3 regions of the Kurthia sp. 11kri321 genome follow, and region 3 is predicted to be linked to each of the others. Evidence: riboswitches for the same ligand, from Rfam matches in the RefSeq annotation. Region 3 holds a riboswitch; each other region holds the start of a gene.
What was found. Region 3 has a riboswitch for thiamine pyrophosphate ahead of tenA (thiaminase II). Riboswitches for the same ligand answer to the same signal wherever they lie in the genome.

Region 1 (5,107 bases), 950 kb from region 3:
AACAGGACCACCGCCTACTAATAGTAATTGGAACTTTGGCGATACACGCTGTCCTTGCTCTTCAATATAAGACACTAACTTCTCTAACATAACTGCGACAGCTGACATACGAGTCGCAGTACCTTCAATTAATTGTAATGCCACTTCTTCAACTGTATATTTCTCATACAAATCTAGTCGAACACCATGTAAAATACATTTGCACAGCATAGAGAACCCGCTAATATGAAAAATAGGGACTGTACAAATCCATCCTTCATCTTCTACTAAACCTGTATTATAAAGTGCTGAGGTCGCACTCGCCATATGATTACCAATCGTTTGACGAACACCTTTTGGCTGACTAGTTGTACCTGATGTGTACATGATAGTCATTGTTTCATCTCGTGACCAATGTTTAATTACCTCTGCCTTTTCTTGTGAGGTCATTAAATCAGAAAATAGAATTTGCAATTTATGCGTAGAAGGTAATTGTTCTACTAAATCGTCATCCACAAGTAATGCATCTACTTGTGCATCTTGAATTTGATAAGCAAGTTCTGCTTCTGTTAATCGTAAGTTTAATAACACCATCTCGATACGCAATTGCATACATGCAAAAATCGTACGAATAAGATGCGGTGTTGACCGCCCAAAAATGGCAACGCGTTGTCCTTCATGTAAACCGGCAGCTTTTATAGCACCAGCATAATATTTTGATTGTTCGGATAGCTGTTCATACGTCCATTTCTCATCTTGAAAAGTTAATGCTACACGATGAGGTGTTAATGACGTGCGTTGCTCAATCCAGTTTGGTATCATTTTTTTCATCCCTAACTCTATTGTTTTCATCCTTTCTTATTCTAATACGAAACATGTGAAATACAAAACGGAAACCCCTCAAATCGAAAGGTTTCCGTTCGTATATTATTTTGTTTTATTTAATTCAACTGCGATTTGAGCACCGACATGCGCATTGTGTTTTACTAATGCAATGTTAGCTACTAGGCTCTTACCTTCTGTTAACTCTTTTACTTTACCTAATAAGAATGGCGTAACTGATTTACCTTGAATATTATTTTCTTCTGCTTCTTTTAATGCTTCATGAATAATATTTGTAATGAAGTCATGGTCTAATGCATCTTCTTCTGGGATTGGGTTAGCGATTACTGCGCCACCAGCCATATTTAAATTCCATTTTGTACGTAAAGTTGCTGCAACTTCTGCAGGTGTATCTTGACGGAAGTTTACATCAAATCCTGATTTACGTGTGAAGAATGCTGGTAATTCGTCTGTACCATATCCAATAACAGGCACACCTTTTGTTTCTAAGAATTCAAGTGTTAAACCAATATCTAAAATTGATTTTGCACCTGCACATACAACACCTACTTTAGAAGTTGCTAATTCTTCTAAGTCAGCTGAAATATCCATTGTTGTTTCTGCGCCGCGGTGAACGCCACCAATACCACCTGTTACGAATAACTCGATTCCTGCTAATTCAGCTGCAATCATTGTCGCTGCTACTGTTGTCGCACCGATTTTTTTCGTTGCGATTAAGTATGGAATATCACGACGAGAAGCTTTTGCTACATTATCCGCATTACCGAACATTTCTAATTCTTCATCTGATAAACCGATTTTGATTTTACCGTCGATGATTGCGATTGTTGCTGGAACTGCGCCATGTTCACGAATGATTTGTTCTACTTCACGTGCTGTTTGTACATTTTGTGGGTATGGCATACCGTGTGAGATAATTGTTGATTCTAATGCAACGATAGCTTTACCAGCGTCCATTCCTTCTTGTACTTCTTTTGATAATTCGATGTATTGTTTCATAATTAATCCTCCAGTTCTTGTTCTAACGATTGTTTTGTTAATTCAGGACGTACAGTAAACTTAGATTCAAGCGTATTTTTCGCATTGATTAATCCTGCTTGAATCGTCTGTTCAAATGTGTACTTCTCTAACCAAGCATGTACAACTGCTGAGACGAATGCATCTCCTGCGCCTGTAACATCCTCAATTTGATTTGCTGCTCGTGCTTCAAAATGTGTTGGCATCAAGTTCTTGTTTGCAGCATAAACTCCCTTTGCGCCAGCCGTAATTACGACATTTTCTACGCCCATCTGAGCGATTTCTTGAATTGCTTGTAAATAATCTGCTTCTGATGTAATCGTACGATTTGTTAATGTTTCGGCTTCATCTGTATTACAGATGAACCATGTAACGCCTTCTAATGTTGTTGGCATACGGTTCATCTTTGGAGAAGATACCGGCACAATAATAAGAGGTACTTCTCTCGTTACTGCAAATTGTTGAATATAATCAACTGTTTCTTTCGGACAATTCAAATCAACTATAATTGCCGGAGCAGTCGATAAAACATGTTCATGCTTCATTAGAATTTGTGGTGTTAATGCATCATAGACGTCCATATTCGCTGTTGCCATAACCAACTCGCCTTGTTCATCCATAATGGCTGTGTAAGAACCTGTTGAACATTGTTCCAACTGCTCGACTTCTTCTAAATGAATGAAAGCATTCGAAGCTGCAACAATTGCTTGCCAATCAGAATCTTTTCCAGCAGTCGTCAGTAAACTCACTTGATGTCCAAGCCTTCCCAAGTTTTCAGCAATATTTCGCGCTACGCCACCTACACTTTCTGTAGATGTTACAGGATTTGATGTCCCCATCTGAACCTGTCCCTTCAAATGAAGTTTTCGGTCCATATTGGCTCCACCAATACATATAATTTTGTTTTCTTTTGGCAATACGTATGCTCTCCCTATAATCTTACCCTTTTTCACTAACCCCGATATTAAGTTAGCTAGAGCCGGTCTCGACATTTCTAATTTTTCAGCCATCTCTTGTTGCTGCATAAACGGGTTTTCCTTAATGAGTTGAATCAGTGCTTGTTCTCTCTCCGTCAATGTCATCACCCTAAGTTTTATTTGTTTACATCATAAACAAAATTAAGTCTCGTGTCAAATGTTTATAAAAACAAACTTTTGTTTAAAATCAATATAAATAATAAACAAATTTGACAATATAAACCTTATAAGTTAGTATTCAATGTAACTTAATAGGTCTACACTAGGGGTGTTATTTAACTGAGATGAGTCCTACTCAAACCCTTTGAACCTGAACTAGTTAATACTAGCGTAGGAAAGTGTCAATTCTATACATACTGAAAAAAGTCTGTACTTTTTTGTTATGCAATGATTTGTTATACACAACTTTCCTACGAAGGTTGTGTATTTTTTATTTAAGTTGAAATAAATAAGAGGAGTTGTTTTAAATGAAAAAAACAGTAGTAGTTACAGGCGGAAGTAGAGGGTTAGGTGCAGTTATTGTCAAAACACTTGCACAACAAGATTTTCAAGTTGTCATTAATTATTATCAAAGTAAAGAAGCTGCTGAAAAATTAGTAGCTGAAATTGGTGGAGACAAAGCGATTGCTATTCAAGCTGATGTAACGAATCGGAAAGAAGTCGATCAATTAATGAACATGGCAACAGAACACTTTGGTCAAATAGACGCTGTTGTAAATAATGCATTAATCGACTTTAAATTCGATCCGATTAAACAAAAATCTTTTAAAGACCTTTCTTGGGATGATTATCAAAAACAGCTGGATGGTACGTTAAAAGCTGCATTCAATACAAGCCAGAGTGTGATTCCACAGTTTATTGAAAGAAAAAACGGTAGCATTATTAGCATTGGTACTAATTTATTTCAAAACCCTGTCGTGCCTTATCATGAATATACAACTGCTAAAGCAGCTTTGATTGGTTTCACACGTAATCTCGCTTCAGAATTAGGCGTCTATGGCATCCGAGCAAATGTTGTTTCAGGAGGTCTTTTAAAAACAACAGATGCCAGTGCTGTTACAACACCTGAAGTATTCGATTTAATCTCTCAATCTACACCTTTAAGAAAAGTAACCACGCCACAAGATGTTGCGAATATGGTAGCTTATCTATGTTCCGAAAAAGCACATGGAATTACAGGACAAAACTTTACAGTAGATGGTGGTTTAACAATGAACTAATCACTATCCAAATAAATTGAGGTGTAAATCATGTTAAAAACTACAAAAAAACAGTTACATATAGGTGTTTTACTATATGGTTGTGGTCATCATCAAGCAGCTTGGCTAATGGACAATTCACGCATTGAGGATATTGGAAGTATCTCTTATTATCAAGAATTAGCTCAACTAGCGGAAAAAGGATTATTGGACGCTGTATTTTTTGCAGATCATCATGCTTTTCCAGCAAATGATGCACAAGTCATGCCTGCATTTTGGTTTGATCCGCTAATTAATTTAACAGCTATTTCTCAAGTAACGCATCATATTGGTTTAGTTGCCACTATTTCAAGTACTTTTTCTAATCCCTATACAGTTTCTAGACAGCTATTAAGTTTAGATCATCTCACTAAAGGGCGCGTAGGTTGGAATCTTGTTACATCAATGAGTGATAATGAAGCTCGTAATCACAGTATGGAAGCATTACCTCTCCATAATCAACGATATGAAAAAGCTGAAGAATTTTCGATACTTATGGATCAACTATTTTTATCTTGGGATGCTTGTGATTTTGTCCATAATCGTGAAGAAAATAAAATTATCAATGCTTCAAATATTCACTCTTTTAATCACAGTGGTCATTATTTTCAAGTTGCAGGTCCTTCTACTGTACCAAAAAGTCCACAAGGTGCACCGGTCAAAATGCAAGCAGGTGCTTCAAAACAGGGCGTTGCTTTAGCTGCTAATCATGCTGAAGTAGTCTATTCAGTCTCTTGGAACCTCAAGCAAGCTAAAAATTTTCGACATAAATTAAATGACGCAATTGAAAAATCATCTAAACCTAAGAAACATATTAAAATTTTACCTGGATTAGTAACATATGTAGGTCATACACATGAAGAAGCTTTAGCTAAAAAAGAAGCATTGGACCAAGCTCTCCCAATTGAAGTTGCTTTAAAACAATTAAGCTCATTTATTCAGCAAGACTGTTTAAATTGGAATATTGATGAAAAGGTCCCTCCATTACCTTCTGTAGAAGCATTCAATGGACCTGTGGGACGCTATGAAACGATTCTAGAAATCATTCGTGAT
Region 2 (5,107 bases), 300 kb from region 3:
CACATTCTTCGATAATACGGTCATGAATGGTGAAGTCGTCACTAAATAACAGCATTTTTTCATTTTTTAAATCGAGCATTGATACATTCTCTTTTACAGCGAGAGGATGATCCTGATGAACAATAAGCTGTACTTGTTCTGTAGTGAAGGGAAGTAAGTCATAATCTTCTTCATGTGCAGGTAACATGACAAATCCGCCATCTAAGTCCCCATCAAATACGCGTTCTTTGACGACATTTGCACCTACTTCATCTAGTGTAATCGTAATTTCAGGATAGATTTTTTGAAAAGCTTTCATCATTTCTGGGAAAAATAAAATGCCAATAAGCGGTGGCATACCGAGTTTAATATGTCCTTTTTTTAAATCTTCTAAGTCCTCTAATACGAGATGTACTTCATTGACCATTTGAATAATTTTGAGCGCTCGCTCGTAAACTAATGCGCCTGCATCTGTTAGTACGCTTTTTCGTTGGGAACGATCAATTAAAGTCGTATTCAATTCTGTTTCAAGTAGCTTCACAACTTTACTGAGAGTTGGTTGTGTTACATGTAGTGAAGCAGCAGCTTTTGTAAAGCTTTGTTGTCTTGCTACTTCTGTAAAATAAATTAATTGTCTAACGTCCATATGTAAGCCTCCAAATGCATTAGAATACATTTATTGTAACATTTTGTATAGAAAAAATAATGAAATGCTCTAAATCTTCTGTAAAAATATTTTATTTAAGCCTTTTGTATGAAAAAGAAACAGACTGAGACATAAGTGTAAAAAACACCATCCTACATGAGCATAAGAAAAACTGGAATCACACTGTGGCGTGGTTCCAGTTTTTTATTGTAAACGCTGAGAAGGGGCTGAAATGTTTTGTCCTATTCTGTTTACTAAGTATTAAAGTTGTTGTAAAAAGCGTTCATTTTCTTTACGAAAAGCCTGTGTCGCTTCACCAGGATTTTCTGCTTTTGAAATGGAAGAAATAATCGATACACCATCAGCGCCAGCTTGACGTAAATCGTAAACATGCTCGGGTTGAATACCACCGATTGCGACAATCGGCAGGGTAGGAATAGATTGTGCGGCTTCTGTTAAAAATGTTGTACCAGCAGGCTTTTTTGCATCTTTTTTGGATTGTGTTGAAAAAATAGGGCCGATTCCAATATAGTCAGCACCGTCCTGTATTGCTTGTTGTAATTCGTCTTGTGTATGAACGGACACACCGAGTATTTTATGTGGTAGTTGTTCACGTACTTTCTTTGCATCGACATCATCTTGTCCAACATGAATCCCGTCTGCATTGAGTCTGATTGCCAATTCAACATCATCATTTACGATAAAAGGAACATCATAACGTTTACAAAGAGTTTGGCAGTCTTTTGCAAATTGAACATAAGCGTCACCTGTTAAACACTGTTCACCTTTTTCTCGCCACTGAAATAAAGTAATCCCATTTTGTAATGCAGCTTCTAATACAAAGAGTGGATCACCTACAACGTCTTGACTTCCCATAATAAAATACGTTTCAAGTAATTGTTTATTCAATTATCTCGACCTCCACTTTTGCTTTTGTGTTATAAGCGAAATGATTCGTCGGACCATGGCCATGCCCAATACCTAAACCATGTGAAATAGCCGCATGGATAAATCGCTTCGCTTCAATAAGTGCTTCTTTCATTGGTAGACCTTTTGCTAAGAAGGCAGTTAGTGCTGCTGAATACGTACAGCCTGTACCATGAGTATCCTTCGTTTGAACACGCGGGGCAGAAATGGTTAATTTATCACCGTTTTTAAAGAAAATATGGTCAATCGCAGCTTGTTGTTCAGGTGCAAAATGTCCACCTTTCATCACGATGACTTCAGGTCCCATAGCGAGTAATTTTTTAGCTACCTGTTCAACATCATCATAAGTTTGAATTTTCATGCCTGTCAGTGCCTCTGCTTCTGGAATATTCGGTGTGAGAACAGTCGCTAGTGGGAATAGGTGAGTAATCATCGCATCAACTGCTTCTTGTTGCAGTAGTGTGGCACCACCTTTTGCAATCATGACAGGGTCAACAGTAATAGGTGCTTGTACATTCTCTAGTTGTTTTGAAACAGCTTCAATAATAGATGCTGAAAAAAGCATCCCCGTTTTTAGTGCATTCACATTAAAATCGCTTTGAATCGACTGTAATTGTTCCACAATGAAATCTTCGGGTAACGCATAAACAGCTTGTACGCCATACGTATTTTGTGCAGTAACAGCTGTTAAAACAGATGTACCGAATGTTTTCAATTCTTGAAATGTTTTTAAATCAGCTTGAATACCGGCACCGCCACCTGAATCAGATCCGGCAATCGTCAGTGTAATCGGTAACATTATTTAATCCCTCCAAAACTCATTTGTTGTAGTTGGTTTAGGATGTGCATTTGAAAATCGCCAATACCATTGCTGTGATGATGTGCAGTTTCTGCGACTTGTTTATAGTCTTTGTGAATTGTGATAACACTTTGTAGTGCGTCTGTATGTGATGCGATTGAAGCAGCTGTTAGGGCAGATAATAAGCAACCAGCTCCTGTAATTTGTTCCATCCATGCATGTCCGCCGTTTATTATGTGAACCGTCGTGCCATCTGTGATTAAATCTTCTACACCACTTACAGCAACAATCGTTTTGTAGCGTGTTGCGACTTGTTTAGCTGCTTCTTCAATTTCAAAAGATACCTCACCTGCATCGACACCACGAGAGGTGACTTTAATTTCCGCAAGAGCCGCTAACTCACCAGCATTACAGCGAATGGCTGTAAATTGCACATGTTGTAATAGTTGTTCGACTGTTTGTTTACGATATTTAGAAGCACCGATGCCTACAGGATCTAAAACGACTGGAATCCCTTTTTTATTTGCAGCTTGTCCAGCTAATATCATCGCATCGACTGTGCGTGTATTTAACGTACCGATATTAATTAATAATCCATTTGCGATTTGAACAATATCATGCATTTCTTGTATTTCATCCGCCATGATGGGCGATGCACCTACTGCTAAAAGTCCGTTTGCAGTAAAGTTTGTTACGACATAATTCGTAATACAGTGAACAATTGGTTTCGTTGAATGAATTGATTGGATACTCATTTTTAGTTACCTCCATTGATGAATGAAAAGCAAATTCATGAAGCTTCTCATACTCAGTTTCACTAAATTAGAGGACGGGTTTCTGCTTTTTCACTATAAAAATAAAAAAGCTGCTCAACGAATTAATCGTAGAACAGCATTACATGCGAAAAACAGCTGCTCCCTACGCCAGTATTAACTGACAGGTTCAAAGGGTCAGGTTTTACCTTCTCAACTCCTAAGAGTCCCCCCGCAAATCTAGTATGGTTAGAGCATACCATATTTAGACCATTTTGCAAGGTTCCGCTTTAGTAAAAATAGGTTGTCTTGTATAATGAGAACAAGTATGGAGGGAAATTGTGTGAAAAATCTATCGTGGTATATTTCTTTAGGGATTAGTTTTTTAGGTTTCATGGTCATCAATTATTATTTTACGTTGGACCCTACTGAAAAAGTTGGAAACTTAAACCCTGCTTTCTTTTTAATTGTTTTATTAGTGCCTTTCCTGTGTGTCAGTCTGTTTATTACGTGGAGCGTTGGCGTATCTTTTTTTGAAACAGCAACAAAAGGAAAGCTAGCATCAGCAATTCTTATTATTGTCGTGATTTTTATTTTAGCAGGCGGTACAGAATATCAATATGTAACAAGTCAAATTGAAGTTTTTGGCGGAACATGGAATGATTCGAAATCGATTATTTACGGTCGTTCACCGTTTAATAGTTATACAAATGATTGGTATTTTAATGAATCTGTCTTTTTAATCATTCATACAATTGCTTTTTCGTTAGGAAGTTTATTCCGGAGTAAAGTGACAGATTAAATAACAAAAAGACTTGGGCTCAGTGCCTAAGTCTTTTTTGTATGCTTAAATATGTTCTGCAATTGCGTCACGAATATCTTGTAGCCATTTTAAGTTTTCGTTAAATTGTCGATTTGCATGTCGGATAATTAATTGAATATGATCAACATCTTTTACAGAAGGATGTGAACCAGCTTCAATAATCGAATCGATTCGCTTACTCTCACGCTCGATTGCCTGATCTAATAGACCAATTACACGTTTTAAATCAACATACTTTAAAAATAAAATAGGAATATAGAGACTTTGTACATCTGCTAAATTAATCGAGTCGAATGTTTTATAAATGAGTTCTACCATATACGCACGTCCAGCATCTGTAATGGCATAAACGGATTTTTCAGGACGATTTTCTGTATGAATGACTTCGATTTTTTTAATATATCCTTTTTTTTCTAACGAGTCGAAATGATAATAAAGTTTTCCATCACTTAATTTAAAACTTGGATCAATATCAACAATATTTGTGAAGAGCTTTTTGATAAAGTAGGGATGGTAATTATTTTCAGATAAAATCCCTAAAATAAAAAGTTGAATTAACATCACTTGATGCCTCCAATAAATGAAATTTACGTCGTTATTCTAATAGTACACGATATTGTAAAAGGAAACTACAGAAAACAAGATGTTTCTAGCTTGAAACAGTATTTTGTTATATGATAGACAGAGAATTAAGGAGTTGAACGCGTGTGTCAAAATGGTATTCTATTATACCGAAACATCCCATTCAAAGTATTTTAGCATGGGTATTTATTTGCTTTATTCCATTTTATTCAGTATTTAAAAATCAAGATCATACGACGCAAAGTATTGCAGCAGCCATTCTGATTACATATCTGATTTGTGTGTATTTAGATTTCAAACTACCAAGTGGTTTGACGTATATGTGGCTATCATTTGAGATGATTATAAATGCCGTTATGTCGATTTTATATGGCTATTTTTATTTTTCTATTTTTACGTCATTTTTAATTGGACGTATTCGTAGTAAAGTCGGCTTTTATATTATGTATGGCTTACACATTGCGGCAACAGTTGGTGCGATTATTGGTGGCTTTTTCATTGAAACGGCTATTTATATTCAGCAAATTCCATTTATGGTTGTCATCGTGTTCGGTACGATTTTAGCACCATTCTATTTATTCAGCCGTACACAGAGTGAC
Region 3 (5,107 bases):
CGTAAAGAATGTATGGTATGTTTGAATATCATCTTGATTGACTGTTTTTTTCACTAAACGCATACCTAATACATTCGTAAAAAATTCGTAGTTTTTTTCTGCGCTACTTGTAATAGCTGTGACGTGATGGATACCTTTTAATTGTTGATTCATGATTATTTCCTCCGTTAATTACATATTTTTGGCGTGTAATCCTACTGTTTTTAAAGCTGTAATGAGTTGCTGTTTTTCATGTTCATCTACAACATTAAATAGCTTTTCAACTAATGCTTCATGTTGTGGAAAAATACGTTCAATAAATGAGCATCCTTCTTCTGTAAGTGCTGCAAACGTGACGCGTCGATCGGTTGGACAGGCTACGCGCTCGACATAGCCTTTTTGTTGTAATTTATCAACAACATATGTGATACTGCCACTCGTAATTAAAATCTTCTCACCAATGCGTTGAATCGGTTGATCTCCTTTATGATAAAGCAATTCTAATACCGCAAATTCTGTTAAATTCAGCTGATAGCGTTGCATGTCCTTTCGCAATACTTCTTCAACTGTCTGAGACGCTCGAAGTAGAACCGTCAATGCTTTTAGCGATAATTCTTTTGACATTTTATCCACTCCTTTTATCTCGAATTAAAATATCTTGAATTAAAGATAACATGGATTAAAAATACTGTCAATTAAAAAAGACACAACTTACAGCATGAATTCTCACACTATAAGTTGTGTTTGCTAATGTAAATTTTTTACTCGAACACAGTTGCGCCCTGCATTTTTTGCTTCATATAATTGTTGGTCTGCTATTTTTACAAATTCAGTTGTATTAGTAAATTGCGCTTCTGTCAACGCAACTCCTCCTACACTAATTGTTACAACTTTACATTCACGCCCTAAATGTTCTAGCTCTGCTTTTTCAACTGCATTTCTCATATACTCTGCAATATCGAAAGCTTCGCTATAAGTCGTAGCATCTAACAACACAACAAACTCTTCTCCACCATAACGCGTTAATTCCGCACGAGCAGGTAACGCATCTGTTAAAATTTTTACAAGGTTTTTTAATAGTTGGTCACCTAAAATATGACCATAATAGTCATTATATTTTTTAAACTCATCGACATCTAAAATTAAAATAGCAAAAGGTACTTTCGTGTCTTTATAGTGTTTATATAACTTTTCTAAACTACTACTTAAATAATGACGATTAAAAACTCCTGTAAGACTATCTAATAAAGCTAGTTCACGTAATTTTTCATTACTTTCTTCCAATTGTTTCGTTCGGATGCGAATTTTTTCATCCAAAGATTCATTGAGGGAAATCAATTCTTTATTCAGTTGTTCAACTTGTAACCATTGTAGAGCAAATTTCCGACAAAATAGTATACACTGGATACTAATAAAAATGCCTAGCATGATAAAAGTAAGATGAATTGAATTTCCAGCTGCCGAAACGCGAATCATGTCATGTATGGCCCCTACAAATACTAATAGTATCCCCACAAGTGTAATCACTTGTGTCAAATCATGCCAATTTATTTTTCTAATAACACTTACAAGTAAAAAGATATAAAAAACATACATAAAAATCAAAATAATATTAAATAATTTTTGATACATGACCGTAGAAGAAAATGCCGTAAAGAAAATAATTACAATCATTATATAGTTATAAAAAGTAATGAATTTTTTCGGGACCGCTTCGCTAAACATTTTATATACATAGCCTACATAGAACAACATAACAATTTGAGGCATAATAAATGTTAGACGTAGAGCCACGCTCCAATCTAGTTGGTTTAAAAAGGCTGTATATAAATAATAGTCCGTGAAAAAACCCCATAGACTTGTTGCTGCACAAAACATGCCATAAGCTAAAAATTCCTTTTGCTTTCTTCTAAATGCATAAAAAAGTAATGAAATACATGCAGTTAATGTAATACAGCCAATTAAAAAGACTTGCCAAAACTCATGTTGCTGTTGCTTTTTCACGATAATTTGTTCATTACCGATAGATATACTTTTCCTCAAACCACCACTTACATTCTCAAAACTAATCATTTGAAACGTAATTTGCAACGTCGTTTGATCTACGCGAAAACTAGGTATTTGTGGTTTCATTTGTTGTACAGCTGTCTTATTACTTTTTAGGAGGCTTCCATTCTCTTTGATAAGTACATTATTTACATATAAATTATAGCTACTATATTGAAAAGGTATATAAAATTTTAAATAGCGGCCAACAAAAGATTCAGGAACTTTAATCGTTGTACTATAAGTCGCACGATCAGAGTCAATATTTAAACGCTGATTTAGCATATAAGGTACTTTGACAATATCGCTGTTTCCAAGCTTAATTTCTTCTTTCATATCTTGTGGATCAAACAATTCACCACGTATAAAGTTCCAGTTTCCATTTAAATTTTCATAAAAAGTATCGTAATTTGAATGACGAAAATCATGTGTTGTCATTGTGGTAGCAAAACTCATCGGAGCGTACGTCATAAAAAGTATACAGAATGATAAAAGTGATACAAACCATTTTTTCATTTACGCCCCTCCTTTACATCCGTTAGTTATTCCCTTTTTCTTATAAAATTACTACTTATTCATAAAAAAACACCCACCGAATAAATTTCAGTGGGTGTTCATTCTATTATATAGAACTGATTTTGTCAGCTTGAAGTTCCTGAGGCCAGTGAGAAATTGTGTTCCCCATCTCCCAGAACAAATATTCAAAGCGAGTTGTTTGTAAGAAAATTTCTTTAACATGTGCCAGTTCATCACCTGTTAAATCAGCTGCTAACTCATCCATCAAATCAATCATATTTTGTGCGCTATGTTCAAATGCCGGTTCACTATACATACGCACCCAGTCACCGTAAAGTGGATGATCGACAGCTCCAGGAATTTGTGCGAGTTCACGTCCAATCTCTAAATAGCTCCAAGCACATGGTAAGATAGCTGCGATCACATGCGCAAGTGAGCCATTCTGCGCTTCTGATAACATATAACGAGTATAAGCTATCGTTGTCGGCGCTTCTTTTGCTTCACGCATCTCTTGCTCTGAAATCCCAAAACGCTCTGCATATTTACGATGCAGTGCCATCTCAATTGATAGCGTATGATGGACTGAAGCTGACAAGCGTGTCATAACATCTAAATCGCGTGCTTTTTGAATCCCAATCGCAAACACTTTTGCATATTGAATTAAATATAAATAATCTTGAATCATGTAGTGACGAAATTTCTCTGGTTCTAATGTTCCGTGACCAATTCCTTGTACGAATGGATGTGCGTGATTTGCACGCCAAATCGGTCGAATTTCCTCAATTAATTGCTCTGAAAACTTCATCTTTTTTCTCTCCCTTTTCACAAACACGAAGGAAACAAAAAGGCCACTCACCGCATTACGAAAATCGTAAAAGACGGAGAATGACCTGCAAATAATATGCTAAAAATGTCACTTCTTCCTTACGACAGTGCGAACTGTATCAAGTTAGAGGGTTAAGCTACTGCTCTCTCAGCCAATTCTATATGGCACCCCTAGTAGTGATTGTTTGTGTATTTAATTGTTAGTACACACCTATCATCTATGACAACAATTGGAAAGTCAAGCGATTTTTTAAACAGGTTCTGGAATCGAGATGAACTGATCGACAACAATCGTATTAATCGCATTAATATAAGCAAGTGCACTCGCTTTAATGACATCTGTATCAGAAGCTTTTGCAATATATGTTTCGCCTTCATATTCAACTTGTAACTTCACTTTACCGATAGCTTCTTTACCGCGTGTCACACTTGAAATTTTGTATTCAAGTAGCTTTACTTCGAATGCTGTTACTTCTTGTAGCGCTGAATACAATGCATCAATTGAACCTGAGCCAACTGTCGCTGCTTTCAGTACTTCCTCACCGCGACGTACCTTCACACTTGCAGACGGGAAGATTTGATTCGAAATCACTTGAATGTCTTCTAAGTGGTAGAAAGCATCACTATGAAGCGCAACTTTTGCATCTTCATTTGTACGTTTGAAATAATTTTCTACTAAAATGAATAGGTCATGGTTATACACTTCTTTTTTCGTATCAGCCAACTTTAAGAAATCCGCAAAAACCTCTTCAAATTGATCTGGTGTTAAGTTGCCTAACGCTAAGTTTTCAAGTGCATTTTTCACCGCATGACGACCAGAACGAGCTGTTAATACTAATTCCATATCGTCTAAACCAACCTCTGTTGGGCTCACGATTTCATAAGCATCACGTGATTTTAATAGACCATCTTGGTGAATACCAGATGAATGCGCAAAGGCATTGTCGCCTGTGATTGCTTTATTTACTTGTACATCAAGTCCCATTAAGCTCGAAACGATGCGCGATGTGTTCATAATCTCTTTCTTGTTGACTCGGGTATGTGCATTGAAATAATTTGAACGTGTTGATAGTGCCATCACGACTTCTTCAAGTGCTGCGTTACCCGCACGCTCACCGATTCCATTAATTGTACACTCTACTTTATCCGCACCATTTTTAATTGCCGCAAGTGTATTCGCTGTCGCCATACCTAAGTCGTTATGACAGTGAACACTTAGTAATACAGAATCATCTAAGTTTTTCATACGATCATTTAATTTACCAATCATTTCACCGAATTCTTCTGGTACTGCATAACCAACAGTATCTGGTACATTAATCATCGTTGCGCCAGCTTTCATAACAGCTTCAATTGTTTTCCATAGATATTCAAAATCAGAACGCGATGCATCTTCTGTTGAATATTGTACTTGTGGTAAAAGTGTTTTTGCGTATTTTACTGCATCTACACCAATTTGTAGAATTTGATCTTTTGATTTTGAGAATTTTTTCTCTACGTGAATATCCGATGTACCAAGTACCATGTGAATCATTGGATTTTCTGCGTATTTTACAGCATTGTAAACTGAATCAATATCCGCTTTCACTGCACGCGCTAAAGCTGTGATCATAATATCATCTGTATTTCCAACTTTTTGTGCGATTTGCTTTACTGCATTGAAGTCACCTTCTGATGAAGCGGGGAACCCTGCTTCGATAATATCTACTTGTAATTTTTTTAATTGATGTGCCACTTCTAA

Region 1: it holds a riboswitch for thiamine pyrophosphate, as region 3 does, so the genes downstream of both, ASO14_RS03825 (3-oxoacyl-ACP reductase) here and tenA (thiaminase II) in region 3, are expected to answer to the same signal.
Region 2: it holds a riboswitch for thiamine pyrophosphate, as region 3 does, so the genes downstream of both, thiM (hydroxyethylthiazole kinase) here and tenA (thiaminase II) in region 3, are expected to answer to the same signal.

The regions. Positions count from the first base shown of each region.
Region 1 is NZ_CP013217.1:721,946-727,052, reverse strand. Features, by position in the region: gene ASO14_RS03840 (o-succinylbenzoate--CoA ligase) at 1-810, opposite strand, end outside; gene ASO14_RS03835 (pseudouridine-5'-phosphate glycosidase) at 907-1,821, opposite strand; gene ASO14_RS03830 (PfkB family carbohydrate kinase) at 1,824-2,921, opposite strand; TPP riboswitch at 3,071-3,170, shown strand; gene ASO14_RS03825 (3-oxoacyl-ACP reductase) at 3,284-4,036, shown strand; gene ASO14_RS03820 (NtaA/DmoA family FMN-dependent monooxygenase) at 4,067-5,107, shown strand, end outside.
Region 2 is NZ_CP013217.1:1,371,813-1,376,919, forward strand. Features, by position in the region: gene ASO14_RS07065 (LysR family transcriptional regulator) at 1-625, opposite strand, end outside; gene thiE (thiamine phosphate synthase) at 887-1,534, opposite strand; gene thiD (bifunctional hydroxymethylpyrimidine kinase/phosphomethylpyrimidine kinase) at 1,527-2,351, opposite strand; gene thiM (hydroxyethylthiazole kinase) at 2,351-3,106, opposite strand; TPP riboswitch at 3,250-3,347, opposite strand; gene ASO14_RS07085 (hypothetical protein) at 3,447-3,905, shown strand; gene ASO14_RS07090 (PadR family transcriptional regulator) at 3,951-4,487, opposite strand; gene ASO14_RS07095 (sensor histidine kinase) at 4,634-5,107, shown strand, end outside.
Region 3 is NZ_CP013217.1:1,674,354-1,679,460, forward strand. Features, by position in the region: gene ASO14_RS08655 (ring-cleaving dioxygenase) at 1-153, opposite strand, end outside; gene ASO14_RS08660 (MarR family winged helix-turn-helix transcriptional regulator) at 172-603, opposite strand; gene ASO14_RS08665 (sensor domain-containing diguanylate cyclase) at 727-2,541, opposite strand; gene tenA (thiaminase II) at 2,648-3,346, opposite strand; TPP riboswitch at 3,446-3,549, opposite strand; gene ASO14_RS08675 (2-isopropylmalate synthase) at 3,617-5,107, opposite strand, start outside.